Regions from separate parts of the Enterobacter cloacae complex sp. 385G4 genome, predicted to be linked through region 2. Evidence: predicted binding sites of a transcription regulator. Region 2 holds the regulator's gene; each other region holds the start of a gene.

Region 1 (4,702 bases), on a different contig from region 2:
TAATACTTTGCGCACTGCTTCCCTATTTCGGGAGCAATTACGCTGTCGTTAAATGGAGGCAGACATCCGGACCCACCGGACGAATCTCGCTGAATGTGAGTTGCGGTGCGTCGGCCAGTTTTTCAAGGCCAGGCAGCACAAACAGGCCGCGCGCATCGTGACCTAAAAGTTTAGGCGCAACGTAGACGAGCAGTTCATCCACCAGCCCCGCCTGTAGCAGCGCGCCCGCGAGCGTCGGACCGGCTTCGACCCAGATACTGTTCACCTGCTGCTTGCCGAGCAACATCATCAGCACCACGAGATCCAGATGTCCGTTATGCTCCGGCACCATAATGCTGCGCACGCCTTCCGGCCATTCGCGCGTATCTTCTTTGGTGCGCGCAATCCAGGTTTCACCCGGCTGCTGCACGATGCGGTGCTCCGGGGTCACGCGGTTCTGGCTATCAATAATAATGCGCAGCGGCTGGCGCAGGTTCTCCTGCGGATAAAGCGCCTGGGTATCGGCATTCAGCTCATCCCAGCGCACGGTCATGGCCGGATCGTCAGCCAGAACGGTTTCACTGCTGGTGAGGATAGCATGGCTTTGCGCGCGCAGACGTTGCACATCACGCCTTGCCTGCGGCGAGGTGATCCACTGGCTTTCACCGTTCGCCATTGCCGTACGCCCGTCCAGCGAGGCGCCCAGCTTGAGCTGAATAAACGGGAAGCCGGTGCGCATGCGCTTCAGAAAGCCTTTGTTGATGGCTTCCGCATCTTGCATCATCAGGCCGTGGCTGACGTCGATCCCTTCCTGCTGCAGACGATACAGTCCGCGGCCCGCCACCTGCGGGTTAGGATCCTGCATAGCGGCGACCACGCGCGAAACCCCTGCCGCAATCAGCGCTTCACAGCACGGCGGCGTGCGCCCGTGGTGGCTGCAGGGCTCCAGCGTCACGTAGGCCGTCGCGCCTCGCGCTTTCTCCCCCGCCATACGCAGGGCATGCACTTCAGCATGCGGCTCGCCTGCGCGATAGTGAAACCCTTCCCCCACGATCTCGCCATCTTTCACGATAACGCACCCGACGTTGGGGTTAGGATGGGTGGTAAAACGACCGCGCTGCGCCAGCTTCATGGCTCGCGCCATGTACTTCTCATCCTGCATGGGCTTAATCCTGTAAGCGGGCGATCTCTTCGCCAAACTCTTTGATATCTTCGAAACTGCGGTAGACAGAGGCGAAGCGGATATAGGCGACCTTATCGAGCTTTTTCAGCTGCTCCATCACCAGGTTGCCGATCATTTTGCTCGGCACTTCACGCTCGCCCAGGCCACGCAGGTAAGATTTAATGTGGTTTAACGCCATTTCGACATCATCCGCGCTGACGGGCCGTTTTTCGAGGGCCTTCAGCATTCCGCTGCGCAGTTTCTCTTCGTTAAACGGCTCGCGCACGTCATTACTTTTTACCACGCGCGGCATTACCAGCTCTGCAACCTCAAAGGTCGTGAAACGCTCGTTGCACACCAGACACTGCCGACGACGGCGCACAGAAGACCCTTCGCCCACAAGGCGAGAGTCGATGACTTTGGTATCCACAGCGGAGCAGAATGGGCAATGCATACGGTATCCCTGTTATCTGGTTAACTGATTTTCATTTTACCCTGATCTGGCCTGACAACAAAGGAGGAGCTTTTTTGAGATAAAGGATCTATGTCCGGCGGTACGTTGCTGGCTACCATTATGGGGATTCGTCATTTCAAGGAATAAACGCTATGACAAGACGTTACCTGAAAATTTTACTGGTGGGGAGCCTCTTCACCCTTAGTGCCTGTGCACAGCAAACCGAAGTCCGCCAGATGAAACAAAGCGTGAATACGCTCAACACGGCGATGGACAAACTGAACAAAGAAACGGTGAAGATCACCCAGCAAAACGCGCTGAACGCTAAATCCACCAGCGGGGTATATCTGCTGCCAGGAGCGAATACGCCTGCCCTGCTTAATAGCCAGATTGGCACGCTGAAGATGTCTCTGGTGAATGTGGCGGCGAATGCGGATGGTACGCGCGCAACATTACGTATTCACGGTGAGTCCAACGATCCGCTGCCCGCCTTCAGCGGCACCGTAGAGTGGGGCCAGATCCAGGGCACCACGGAGAGCTACCAGGAGGTGAACGTGAAGAACCAGCTGTTCACCGCTCCGGCCAGCGTGTTAGCGCCCAGCGATGTGGATATTCCACTTCAGCTAAGCGGACTTACGCCTGAGCAGTTAGGCTTTATCCGCATTCACGACATCCAACCTGCCGCGCAGTAATCCCTTCCTTTTGAGCGGAGTGAAATGTCACTCCGCTAACATTTACATTTCGTATGGATTGGCAACAGAAATGATTGCCGCTACAATCCCGGCCGTTTAAAGTACGCAAACGTGAACGCAATCGATTACGCGTGTGAGAGATATGTGAAACAACACATATTTTTGTGAGCAGGGATTCCTATAATAGGCACCGCAGAAACACGAAATATTTAGAAACGCAATTCGCGCATTTTTCACTCCCGGAAGGGAATTTCAATCAGTGGCATGATTATGAAAAAAACATTACTCGCAGCCGGTGCAGTTCTGGCACTGTCCTCCTCTTTCACTGTTAACGCAGCGGAAAACGAGAAACCACAATACCTCTCCGACTGGTGGCACCAGAGCGTTAACGTGGTAGGCAGCTACCACACCCGTTTCGGACCGCAGATCCGCAACGATACCTACCTGGAATATGAAGCGTTCGCCAAGAAAGACTGGTTTGATTTCTACGGCTATATGGATGCGCCTGTGTTCTTCGGTGGTAACACCGATGCGAAAGGTATCTGGAACCACGGTTCCCCACTGTTCATGGAGATTGAACCGCGCTTCTCCATCGACAAACTGACCGGTACCAGCCTGGCGTTTGGTCCGTTCAAAGAGTGGTACTTCGCGAACAACTACATCTACGACATGGGCCGCAATAAGTCCGGTCGTCAGAGCACCTGGTATATGGGTCTGGGTACTGACATTGACACCGGCCTGCCGATGAGCCTGTCCCTGAACGTCTATGCCAAATATCAGTGGCAGAACTATGGCGCTGAAAACCAGAACGAATGGGATGGCTATCGTTTCAAAGTGAAATACTTTGTGCCAATCACCCAGCTGTGGGGCGGTAATCTGAGCTATATCGGCTTCACCAACTTCGACTGGGGTTCAGATCTGGGCGATAAGAGCGGTTACGCAGAGAACGGTATTAAGCAGCGTACCAATGACTCCATCGCCTCCAGCCACATCCTGGCGCTGAACTACGATCACTGGCATTACTCTGTTGTGGCACGTTACTGGCACAACGGCGGCCAGTGGAACGACGACGCTAAACTGGTATGGATGAACGAACACGTCCGTTCTACCGGTTGGGGTGGTTACCTGGTTGTAGGTTACAACTTCTAATCAATGCGGGATTGTGCGGGCTGGTGCCCTCACCCCTTCCCTCTCCCACGGGAGAGGGCGCAAACACAAAAAACGGCAACATCGTTGCCGTTTTGCTTTTACCTCGCCACCCGGCTTTTTACTGCTTCACCTTGCGCAAAAAATCCGCCAAAGACCTGTCCGCACTCTCACTGAACCGTCTCTCCGTCATTACAACATTGAGACACCGGTCGAGCCGGAAACAGCGGTAGTCATCGCGCCGTTCACACCATGCCGCCAGCAGCCAGCGCTCTCCCCAGAAGAACAACCCCAGCGGCTGTACCTCACGTTTTGAGAGTAGCCCGGCTTCATCACGATAATGCAGCGCCAATACGCGCTGAGCGGAAATCGCCTGGTGAATCATGTCAAAATCGCTGCGGGAGTGGCTTTGCATGCAAAAATCCGGGGCGTAGATCCGCGTCTGCTCCGCCTTTCTGCGGCTCTCCTCGGGCAGAATAGCCAGCACCTTCTCCTGGGCCGACTCCAGCTCGCGCGACAGCGATTCACCTCCCCAGGTTTTGAGCAGGCGAATCGCGACCATCAGCGCTTCGGATTCCTTATTTGTCAGCATCAGCGGCGGCAGGTCAAAACCCGACATCAGCCGATATCCGCTTCCCGCCTCGCCTTCCACCGGCACGCCGGAAAGCGACAGGTCGCGGATATCGCGGTAGACCGTGCGCTCGGACACGCCAAGCCGGTCCGCCAGATGCGCTGCCGTTGTCAGATGCCTGCCCCGCAGGATCTGCACAATCTGAAACAAACGGTCAGCGCGTCGGGTCATAACGTCATTCGCTCTCAGGCAGGTTGATGAAGGCCGACGCGGTTACCCTCGCTGTCGGTAAACAGTGCGATAGTGCCGATACCATGCGGCAGTTCCAGCGGCCCAAACACGCACTCGCCGCCCGCAGAGGCAATGCGATCGAGCGTGGCCGCCAGATTGTCAGTATGCAGGTAAATAATAGCGCCCTGCAAAGAGGGCGTAACGCCGTCAAATTTTGCCAGCGCTCCTCCGGTGGCGGGATCCTCATGCGGGAAAACCGCCAGCTCGGCAATGTCCATTTTCTCGCGACGCAGCGTGAGTTGCATCACCGGCTCATAAAATTTGATGGCGCGATCCATATCCGAAACCGGAATTTCAAACCAGTTAATTACGCTTTTCATACATCCTCCTGCCTGTTGTTTGGGTTCAGAAGGAGTCTACGGCAGGGCTCCTGACAGCATACTGTCAGGAGTGTTTGTCAGGAGCAG
Region 2 (4,702 bases):
ACCGGACTGCAACTGCAATTTCTCGCTAATCAGGCGCAGCTTGGCCTGCTGAGCCTCTTCAAGCGTCGACGCCTCTTTCCAGTAGGCGCAGGAGTATTGCATGAAGGGGTCCAGCATGCGGCTGAACAGATCGTTGCCGAGATCGTAATGCTCTTTGCCGACGATCCAGGCACGCTTTTTACTTTGCAGGTTAAAGAGACGGGCAGAGGCGACACGCAGGGTGTCTTTAAGATTACGGGGGAGCTGTTTTTCCAGACCAGCACGCAGCACGCTGGCGAAAAAAGTATCCAGCCGTTCGCATTCCCACCAGCCGTCCATATAGCTTTCCCCCAGGCCTAGCGACCCCTCGCGCAACACGCGTTTAAAAAAATCGGGATGTTTAACCTGAGGATCCGATGGGGATGATCCGTTGATAGTGATGCCTGCCCGACCTAACAGTTCACTGACGATCCGGGACCAGTTATCGTCCGGAACGCTGACTTCTTCTATACACGATGAACTCATAGCTTCTCCATCACCCTACTGTGATCAGAACCTTAAAACAGCGTAGACGCTTTTTTGGTTTGTGAGAAATCTCACGGTAAATACCGCGAGGCTAGTATCCGACGTAGAACAGAGGAAGGGAGATAACCCTTGCCGAAATGCCTTCCATGGTAAAACGGGAGCACTCCGGCTCCCGTTAACACATAATATTTATCGTATTTAATCGAACCAAATTTAGTATAGGCCTCAAAATTTGGTGATTCAATAGAAAATTCTTAGCAACCTAATCACTGAAAATTAACATAGTTTTTGGCGCGATTAGGCATGCGAGGTTTCTACCTGCGTGCTCTCATCCTGAGCGGAAGCCTGCATGCGATAGCCTATGACGGCCAGCGCAACGGTAGCCAGCATCACGCTGGTTGTCGTCAGCAGCGGCGTGGCAATCAGCGCGGAGACCACCAGGCTTGCCAGGAAGCACAGCCCCAGCTGCAGGGTGTTCTGCAGCGCAGCCGCGCGGCCTGTCGCCTGCGGGAACGGACGCAGCGCCTGCGCCACAACGATAGGGTAGATCGCCCCGTTCGCGATGGCCATCACGCAGAATGGAATCAATATTTCGGCCAGACCCGCGCCCGGAATAAACCCAACGGCCCAGGTGCCAATGACGCTCAGCGCATAGAGCACCAGCAGCCACGGCAGCATCTGCTGGCCTTCCCATTTTTGCAGCGCCGCGCGACAGCCGTACCCGCCCACCAGGAACGCGATGGTCTGCGGAACGTAGCTCAGGCCAATGGCCGCCGGGCTATAGCCCATATCGTGCAGAATAAACGGCGAACCGGTCAGCCACGCGAAGAAGCTCGCCGAGCAGGCGGCATAGATCAGAACGTTGCCGCGATACGCTTTCGCGCTCAGCAGGGAGGTGAAGGTAATCGGCTTCGCGTCTGCGTGCGCCTCTTTTTTATGCGCGGGCTTGAGGGCGAACGCCGGCAGCATCAGCACCAGCGTGATGGCAAACAGCGTGGCAAAGATGGCCTGCCAGTCAAAGTGCGCGAGGATCCAGCTGCCCAGCAGCGGGGCGAGGGCCGGTGAGAGCCCCACCAGCGGCATGATGGTGGCGAAAATACGGTTAGTGCGGTTCGCCGGATAGTAGTCGGTGACCAGCGCCTGCCAGGTCACGGCCGCGGCACAGACGCCGACCGCCTGAACAAACCGCAGCACCAGCAGCCAGGTGGCATCGCGCACCCATAGCATCCCCAGGCAGCCCACGGCAAAAATGGCCAGCCCCAGCAGCAGCACCGGTTTACGCCCAAAGCGATCCGAAAGCGGTCCCCAGAGCAGCTGCGCGAAGGCAAAACCGGCCAGGAACAGGCTCAGGCTGGCGCTGATGGCGGCAGCAGGGGTTTGCAAATCTTCCTGCATGGCGGCAAACGCCGGCAGGTACATATCGGTGGCCAAAAAGCCCAGCACGCTTAAGCCGCCGAGCCAGACTAAAAAACCTTTCCTGGGTTGCACTGTTTTATTCTCCTGAGGAGGCAGGTATACGTTGGCGCTGAGTGTAGGGAGTGCAAAGCCGCTTGTGAAACGCTAATATTTGTCGGGTGCATTCAAATTTTTTGCAGGCAGAAAATGTGGTCAGATTATTCTCTTGAAGTGGTCGATGCTGTCGCGCGTAATGGCAGCTTTAGCGGAGCGGCGCAGGAGTTGCACCGCGTCCCTTCGGCCATCAGCTATACTGTGCGACAGCTTGAGGAGTGGCTGGCGGTACCGCTGTTTGAACGGCGGCATCGTGATGTTGAATTAACGCCCGCAGGGGCGTGGTTTTTAAAGGAAGGGCGTTCTGTTATCAAAAAAATGCAGATCACCCGCGAGCAGTGCCAGCAGATCGCGAACGGCTGGCGGGGCCACCTTTCCATTGCGGTGGATTACATCGTTAAGCCCGAGCGCACCCGGCAGATGATTGTCGATTTTTATCGGCATTTCTCTGACGTAGAACTGCGGGTCTCGCAGGAGGTGTTCAACGGCGTCTGGGATGCGCTGGCGGACGGCAGGGTAGAGATGGCGATTGGCGCGACCCAGGCGATCCCGGTCGGGGGACGTTACGCCTTTCGCGATATGGGGATGCTGAGCTGGAAATGCGTGGTGGCAAGCGATCATCCCCTGGCGGCGACGGAAGGGCCGCTGAGCGACGATACGCTGCGCAGTTGGCCGTCGCTGGTGCTGGAAGATACCTCCCGCTCGCTGCCGAAGCGAATTACCTGGCTGCTGGACAACCAGCGGCGGGTTGTCGCCCCTGACTGGGGATCGTCGGCGACGTGCCTCAGTGCCGGGCTCTGCGTAGGCATGGTGCCCGCCCATTTTGCACGTCCGCGAATCGACACCGGTGAGTGGGTTGAGCTAACGCTGGAGAATCCGTTCCCGGATGCGGCCTGCTGCCTCACCTGGCAACAAAATGATGTCTCGCCGGCGATGGCCTGGCTGCTGGACTATCTGGGGGACAGCGAAACGCTTAACCGGGAGTGGCTGCGGGAGCCAGACTGACTGGCTCCGCAATGAGCTTAACGACGGTAGTCGCGGAACGGGCCATCCGCAACGGAACGGCGTTCGATGAGGCGAGGGTGAACTTCAATGGACTGTGACTCTTCACGCTTGTTGACGATCCTGTCCAGCAGCATATTGAAGGCGGTTTCACCCAGTGAATCTTTCGGCTGGTGAATGGTGGTTAACGCTGGCGTGAAGAAGCGCGCGTTGCGCACGTTGTCATACCCGATCACGGAGATGTCCTGCGGTACGCGCAGACCCAGCTCGTCGGCCGCACAGAGGGCGCCCATCGCCATGATGTCGCCCCCGCAGAAAACGGCGGTTGGACGGTGAGGCTGGGAGACGATCTGCTGCATCGCGCGGTAGCCTGATTCCGGCTCAAAGTCGCCCTGCACGATCCAGTTTTCCGGCACGGTGATTAGCGCTTCTTCCATCGCTTTCATAAAACCGGCCAGGCGGCCCGCGCCGGTGTTGCGTTCCAGCGGACCCGGGATCACGCCAATCTCGCGGTGGCCGCGTTCGATCAGATAACGGCCCGCCATGTAACCGCCTTCGAAGGCGTTATCGATAACGGAGTCGGTGAAGTCGGCGCGCGCTTCGCCCCAGTCCATCACCACCATAGGGATATGGCGATACTCTTCCAGCATCGACAGCACGGATTCCGGGTACTCTGAACACATCACCAGCAGGCCGTCCACGCGCTTTTGCGCCATCATCGACAGGTAGGCGCGCTGTTTTTCAATGCTGTTCCAGGCGTTGCCGAGAATCAGGGTATAGCCTTTCTGGAAGCAGTTTTTTTCTACCGCTTCAATGATCTCGGCAAAATAGGCCGCTTCGCTGCTGGTCGCCAGCAGACCAATAGACTTGGTGTGATTAACCTTGAGGCTCCGCGCAACCGCGCTCGGCGAGTAGTGCAGCTCTTTGATCGCTGCCCAGACGGCGTTGCGCGTCTCTTCCGCCACAAAACGGGTTTTGTTAATTACATGTGATACGGTTGTAGTGGAAACGTTTGCGCGTTTTGCTACGTCTTTAATTGTTGCCATTAAATGTCACTCCAGACCATATCCTAAACTCCTGAAAAACTTGAAGGTAAACGTTTGCCTTCTCTCACCCTTATCACGCAATTTTGAATTGCGGCACGCCGGGAAAACGACACGGGACGTCAGGAGGGGGTCAATGGCCGGTACGCTAATAAATTTAGCGTGGAATTTTGGCCTATCTTGATGAAAAGGGGAAGAGGTAAAGTGTTTATCAGCTTAAATCCAGGAAGATTTTTGACGTAAACTGTGCAAAAATGAGCAAGCTCACTTTTCGTGGGGGGATTAAAAGGAGAAAAATTGATGAGTTCCGATCTGAAGTTTTCGCTGTTCACCACCGTTATTGTGCTGGCGCTGATTGTGGCGGCTGGCCTGACGGCTGCGCTGCATTGATTTACGCGGGGGGAGTCTTCTCCCTCCCGAACGCTCCGATTGTTACTTCTCTGGCAAAAATCTTTTGCCATTTTGTTAACTTCTCATTTTTTGTGATTGATGTCATGCTTTCCGCTTCTTTGTTCTGTGTCACCACATGACACGGCATCCGGAGTTGACGCATGAAAATCAATTTTCCCCTGCTGGCCCTGGCGATTGGCGCTTTTGGGATTGGCACCACTGAATTCTCCCCGATGGGGTTACTGCCCGTTATC
Region 3 (4,702 bases), on a different contig from region 2:
ATTCGCGCCATGCTGGAATCGTAATCAGGCGCGCGCGGCCACTTTCGGTCGAACAAACATCGCCGGGAGCGCCACCAGCGCCATGACCCAGAACACGCCGTGTCCCAGATGCTGATACAGAAAGCCCGCAAAGACCGTCATCACCGCAATGCTGCCGCCCATCGCCACCGCAGAGTAGACCGCCTGCAGACGGATCACGTCCCCGCCCTCGCGCGCCGCGATATAGCGCATCGCCGCCAGGTGGCACACGGTGAAGGTGCCGCAGTGAAGGATCTGCGCCATAATCAGCCACGGCAGTTCGGTCGTCCAGCCCATAATCCCCCAGCGCGCCACGCCGCAGACCGCGGAAAGCAGCAGCAGATCGCGCGCGCCGAAGCGGCGGAACAGCTTTTTGCTGAGGGCGAAAATAATGACTTCTGCCACCACCCCCAGCGACCACAGGTAACCGACCGCTGAGGCCGAGTAGCCCGCCCCCTGCCAGTAGATGGCGCTGAAGCCATAGTACGCCGCATGCGCCCCCTGAAGCAGACAGACGCACGCCAGAAAACGCCAGCTCTGGGCCACCAGGCTCCGCCAGGCGGGCCAGCCGGCGCTCTCCTGATGGCGACTCTCCCCTTGCGGCATCACCGACGGGCGCAGCAGCATGCCCAGCAGCATCGAGGCAATACCGATACTCAGCAGCGCCAGAATCGCGCGGTAGTCGTAAAGGCTGACCAGTTTCCCCACCAGCGCAGAGCCGATCACGAAGGCAATCGATCCCCAGAGGCGCACACGGCCATAATCCATGGTGATCTGCTTTTGCCAGGTGTTCGCCAGCGCATCCGTCAGCGGCACCAGCGGGGAGAAGAACAGATTAAAGCCAACCATCACCACCATCAGCCAGGCAAACTGGTGGCTGACCCAGAAGCAGGCCGCGAAGACCAGCGTCAGCAGGGCCAGAATGCGCACCGCTTTAATCAATAAGGAGGGATCGCTGACGCGGGGGGCAATCAGCAGGCTTCCGAGGAAACGCGCCACCAGCCCCGCGCCCAGCAGGATGCCAATGGTTTCTGGCGTCAAACCAATTCCCTTAAGCCAGACGCTCCAGAAAGGCAGAAAAATACCGTAGCTAAAGAAGTAGGTGAAGTAGCTGAGCGCCAGCCAGCGCGTGGAATGCAAGACCATGAATCCCTCCCGAAATGGAGGCGATAGTCTGGCGTTTATCCTGCACTTTAGCAAGTCGTTAGCGCGCTATAAATTAACGATAAATTAACGTCATGGACAGCCGGTCGGCGTATGGCGTGAGCGGCAAAATTGTATTACGTTTAAAAGACATCGCCTGAAGAGGTCGTTTGCCATGAACAGCTTACGTTATTTCGATTTCGGCTCCTCACGCTCCTTCCTGCTATTGATTGCCCGAATTGCCATCGTTGTCCTGTTTATTATTTTTGGCTATCCCAAGCTGACGGGTTTTAGCGGCACCGTTCAGTATATGACGTCGCTCGGCGCCCCCATGCCGATGCTGGCGGCCATTATCGCCGTAGTAATGGAGGTTCCCGCCGCTATCCTGATCGTGCTCGGCTTTTTCACCCGCCCCCTCGCGGTGCTCTTTGTCTTCTATACGCTGGGCACGGCGATTATCGGTCACCACTACTGGGATATGACCGGAGATGCGGTTGTGCCGAATATGATTAATTTCTACAAGAACGTCAGTATTGCTGGCGCGTTTATTTTGCTGGCGATTGTGGGACCGGGGGCCATTTCCCTGGACCGACGTTAAGCCATAAAAAAAGGCCGCAAGCGCGGCCTTTTTTATTTCTGCAAAGCAGAGGAATTATGCGTATACCGGGAAGCGTGCGCAGATATCCAGAACTTTACCTTTGACGCGCTCGATAACCGCTTCGTCATTGATGTTGTCCAGAACGTCACACATCCAGCCAGCCAGCTCTTTCACTTCCGCTTCTTTAAAGCCGCGACGCGTCACGGCCGGAGAACCGATACGGATACCGGAGGTCACGAACGGGCTCTTCGGATCGTTTGGCACGCTGTTTTTGTTCACGGTGATGTTGGCGCGGCCCAGGGCAGCGTCAGCTTCTTTACCGGTCAGGTTCTTATCAACCAGGTCCAGCAGGAACAGGTGGTTTTCAGTCCCGCCGGATACCACTTTGTAGCCACGGTTCAGGAACACTTCCACCATCGCTTTGGCGTTCTTAGCAACCTGCTGCTGATACACCTTGAACTCTGGCTCCATCGCTTCTTTCAGCGCGACCGCTTTTGCGGCGATAACGTGCATCAGCGGGCCGCCCTGCGCGCTTGGGAACACAGCAGAGTTCAGTTTTTTGTACAGCTCTTCGTCACCGCCTTTCGCCAGGATCAGGCCACCGCGTGGACCCGCCAGGGTTTTGTGAGTAGTGGTGGTCACAACGTGAGCGTGAGGAACCGGGTTCGGGTAAACGCCTGCGGCGATAAGGCCCGCAACGTGCGCCATGTCAACGAACAGGTACGCGCCGATGCTGTCTGCGATTTCACGCATTTTTGCCCAGTCAACGATACCGGAGTAAGCAGAGAAGCCACCGATGATCATCTTCGGCTTGTGCTCTTTAGCCTGCTTAGCCATGTCTTCGTAGTCAATTTTACCGGACTCATCAATACCGTAAGGAATGATGTTGTACAGTTTGCCGGAGAAGTTAACCGGGGAGCCGTGAGTCAGGTGGCCGCCCTGCGCCAGGTTCATACCCAGAACGGTATCGCCCGGCTGCAGCAGCGCGGTGTAAACAGCGAAGTTAGCCTGAGAGCCGGAGTGCGGCTGAACGTTCGCGTAGTCAGCGCCGAAGAGTGCTTTCGCACGGTCGATCGCCAGCTGCTCGACGATATCAACGTATTCGCAACCGCCGTAGTAGCGCTTGCCCGGGTAACCTTCAGCGTATTTGTTGGTCAGCTGAGAGCCCTGCGCCTGCATCACGCGCGGGCTGGTGTAGTTTTCGGAGGCGATCAGTTCGATGTGCTCTTCCTGACGTACTTTTTCCTGCTCCATAGCCTGCCACAGTTCGGCATCATAATCGGCAATGTTCATTTCACGCTTTAACATCCGCATCTCCTGACTCAGCTAACAAGTAAATTTTGGCCTGAAAAGGCAGTCCTGTTGGACGACGGGCAACAGTATAACTGAATAGTTCTGTGATAACAGGTCTTGACAAACGATTTTACGCAAACGTTTTCCTTCACGCCACGCAAGGGTTTGAGGAATAAAGATCTCACTATTTCCAGCGGATTTCTTTTCAGGTTTGTGATGCGTATTTTTCATCTTGCAAAGAACCATTTACAAAGCATGGGTATTTTTTATAAGATGCATTTAAAATACATCATTAGGTAATATCAGAAGGAAGCTGCCATGCTCGACGCTCAAACCATCGCTACCGTTAAAGCCACCATTCCCCTGCTGGTGGAAACCGGTCCTAAACTTACCGCCCATTTCTACGATCGCATGTTCACGCACAATCCGGAGCTCAAAGAGATTTTCAATATGAGCAACCAGCGTAACGGCGATCAGCGTGAAGCGCTTTTCAACGCCATCGCGGCGTACGCCAGCAATATTGAAAACCTGGCAGCGTTGCTGCCCGCGGTGGAAAAAATCGCGCAGAAGCACACCAGCTTCCAGATCCAACCCGAGCAGTACAACATCGTCGGCACTCACCTGCTGGCAACGCTGGACGAAATGTTCAGCCCGGGCCAGGAGGTGCTGGACGCCTGGGGTAAAGCCTACGGCGTGCTGGCAAACGTGTTTATCAACCGTGAAGCGCAGATCTACAGCGAAAACGCCAGCAAGAACGGCGGCTGGGAAGGAACGCGCGCCTTCCGTATCGTCGAGAAAACGCCGCGCAGCGCGCTTATCACCAGTTTTGAATTTGAGCCGGTTGACGGCCAGCCGGTGGCCGATTACCAGCCGGGCCAGTATCTGGGCGTATGGCTGAAGCCTGAAGGCTTCCCGCACCAGGAGATCCGCCAGTACTCTCTGACCCGCAAACCAAACGGTAAAGGCTACCGCATTGCGGTGAAGCGCGAGGACGGCGGTCAGGTATCCAACTGGCTGCATAACGAAGCGAGCGTGGGCGACGTGGTTCATCTGGCCGCGCCGGCGGGCGACTTCTTTATGGCCATTGAAACCAATACCCCGGTCACGCTGATCTCCGCGGGCGTAGGCCAAACGCCAATGCTGGCGATGCTGGATACGCTGGCGAAAGCCAACCACAGCGCGCAGGTTAACTGGTTCCACGCAGCGGAGAACGGCGACGTGCACGCCTTTGCGGATGAAGTGAAAGCGCTGGGAGCGACCCTGCCGCGTTTCACCGCGCATACCTGGTATCGCCTGCCGACGGAGGCAGACCGCACTGCCGCACGCTTTGACAGCGAAGGACTGATGAATTTAAGCCAGATGGAAGGGGCGTTTAGCGCGCCGGAAATGCAGTTCTACGTCTGTGGACCCGTGGCGTTTATGCAGTATGCCGCGAAGCAGCTGGTTGAGCTGGGCGTGAATAAAGACAACATTCATTACGAATGTTTCGGGCCGCATAAGGTGCTGTAACGCAAAAAGCCCCTCGTTTGAGGGGCTTTTTTTTCGCCGGGTGGCAAATGGTTAAATCGCGGCGTCGTCTTCTTCGCCGGTACGGATACGGATCACGCGCGCCACGTCAAAGACGAAGATTTTCCCGTCGCCAATTTTGCC

What was found. The regulator PurR, encoded in region 2, represses purine synthesis genes. The targets are predictions, from matches to a motif close to CANGCAAACGTTTGCNTG.
Region 1: the regulator PurR is predicted to act here: its motif matches at 2,402-2,419, upstream of AC2FAJ_RS16385 (nucleoside-specific channel-forming protein Tsx).
Region 3: the regulator PurR is predicted to act here: its motif matches at 3,184-3,201, upstream of glyA (serine hydroxymethyltransferase).

The regions. Positions count from the first base shown of each region.
Region 1 covers NZ_JBXWDD010000006.1:112,819-117,520, reverse strand. Annotated here, with positions in the region: gene ribD (bifunctional diaminohydroxyphosphoribosylaminopyrimidine deaminase/5-amino-6-(5-phosphoribosylamino)uracil reductase RibD) at 38-1,141, opposite strand; gene nrdR (transcriptional regulator NrdR) at 1,146-1,595, opposite strand; gene AC2FAJ_RS16390 (SadB/YajI family lipoprotein) at 1,748-2,287, shown strand; gene AC2FAJ_RS16385 (nucleoside-specific channel-forming protein Tsx) at 2,558-3,436, shown strand; gene AC2FAJ_RS16380 (helix-turn-helix transcriptional regulator) at 3,555-4,235, opposite strand; gene AC2FAJ_RS16375 (VOC family protein) at 4,250-4,615, opposite strand.
Region 2 covers NZ_JBXWDD010000001.1:290,316-295,017, forward strand. Annotated here, with positions in the region: gene cfa (cyclopropane fatty acyl phospholipid synthase) at 1-504, opposite strand, end outside; gene punC (purine nucleoside transporter PunC) at 802-1,992, opposite strand; gene punR (DNA-binding transcriptional activator PunR) at 2,107-3,018, shown strand; gene purR (HTH-type transcriptional repressor PurR) at 3,036-4,061, opposite strand; gene cydH (cytochrome bd-I oxidase subunit CydH) at 4,359-4,448, shown strand; gene AC2FAJ_RS01590 (MFS transporter) at 4,610-4,702, shown strand, end outside.
Region 3 covers NZ_JBXWDD010000008.1:162,045-166,746, forward strand. Annotated here, with positions in the region: gene csiE (stationary phase inducible protein CsiE) at 1-24, shown strand, start outside; gene AC2FAJ_RS18905 (3-phenylpropionate MFS transporter) at 25-1,164, opposite strand; gene AC2FAJ_RS18910 (DoxX family protein) at 1,337-1,759, shown strand; gene glyA (serine hydroxymethyltransferase) at 1,814-3,067, opposite strand; gene hmpA (NO-inducible flavohemoprotein) at 3,371-4,561, shown strand; gene glnB (nitrogen regulatory protein P-II) at 4,613-4,702, opposite strand, start outside.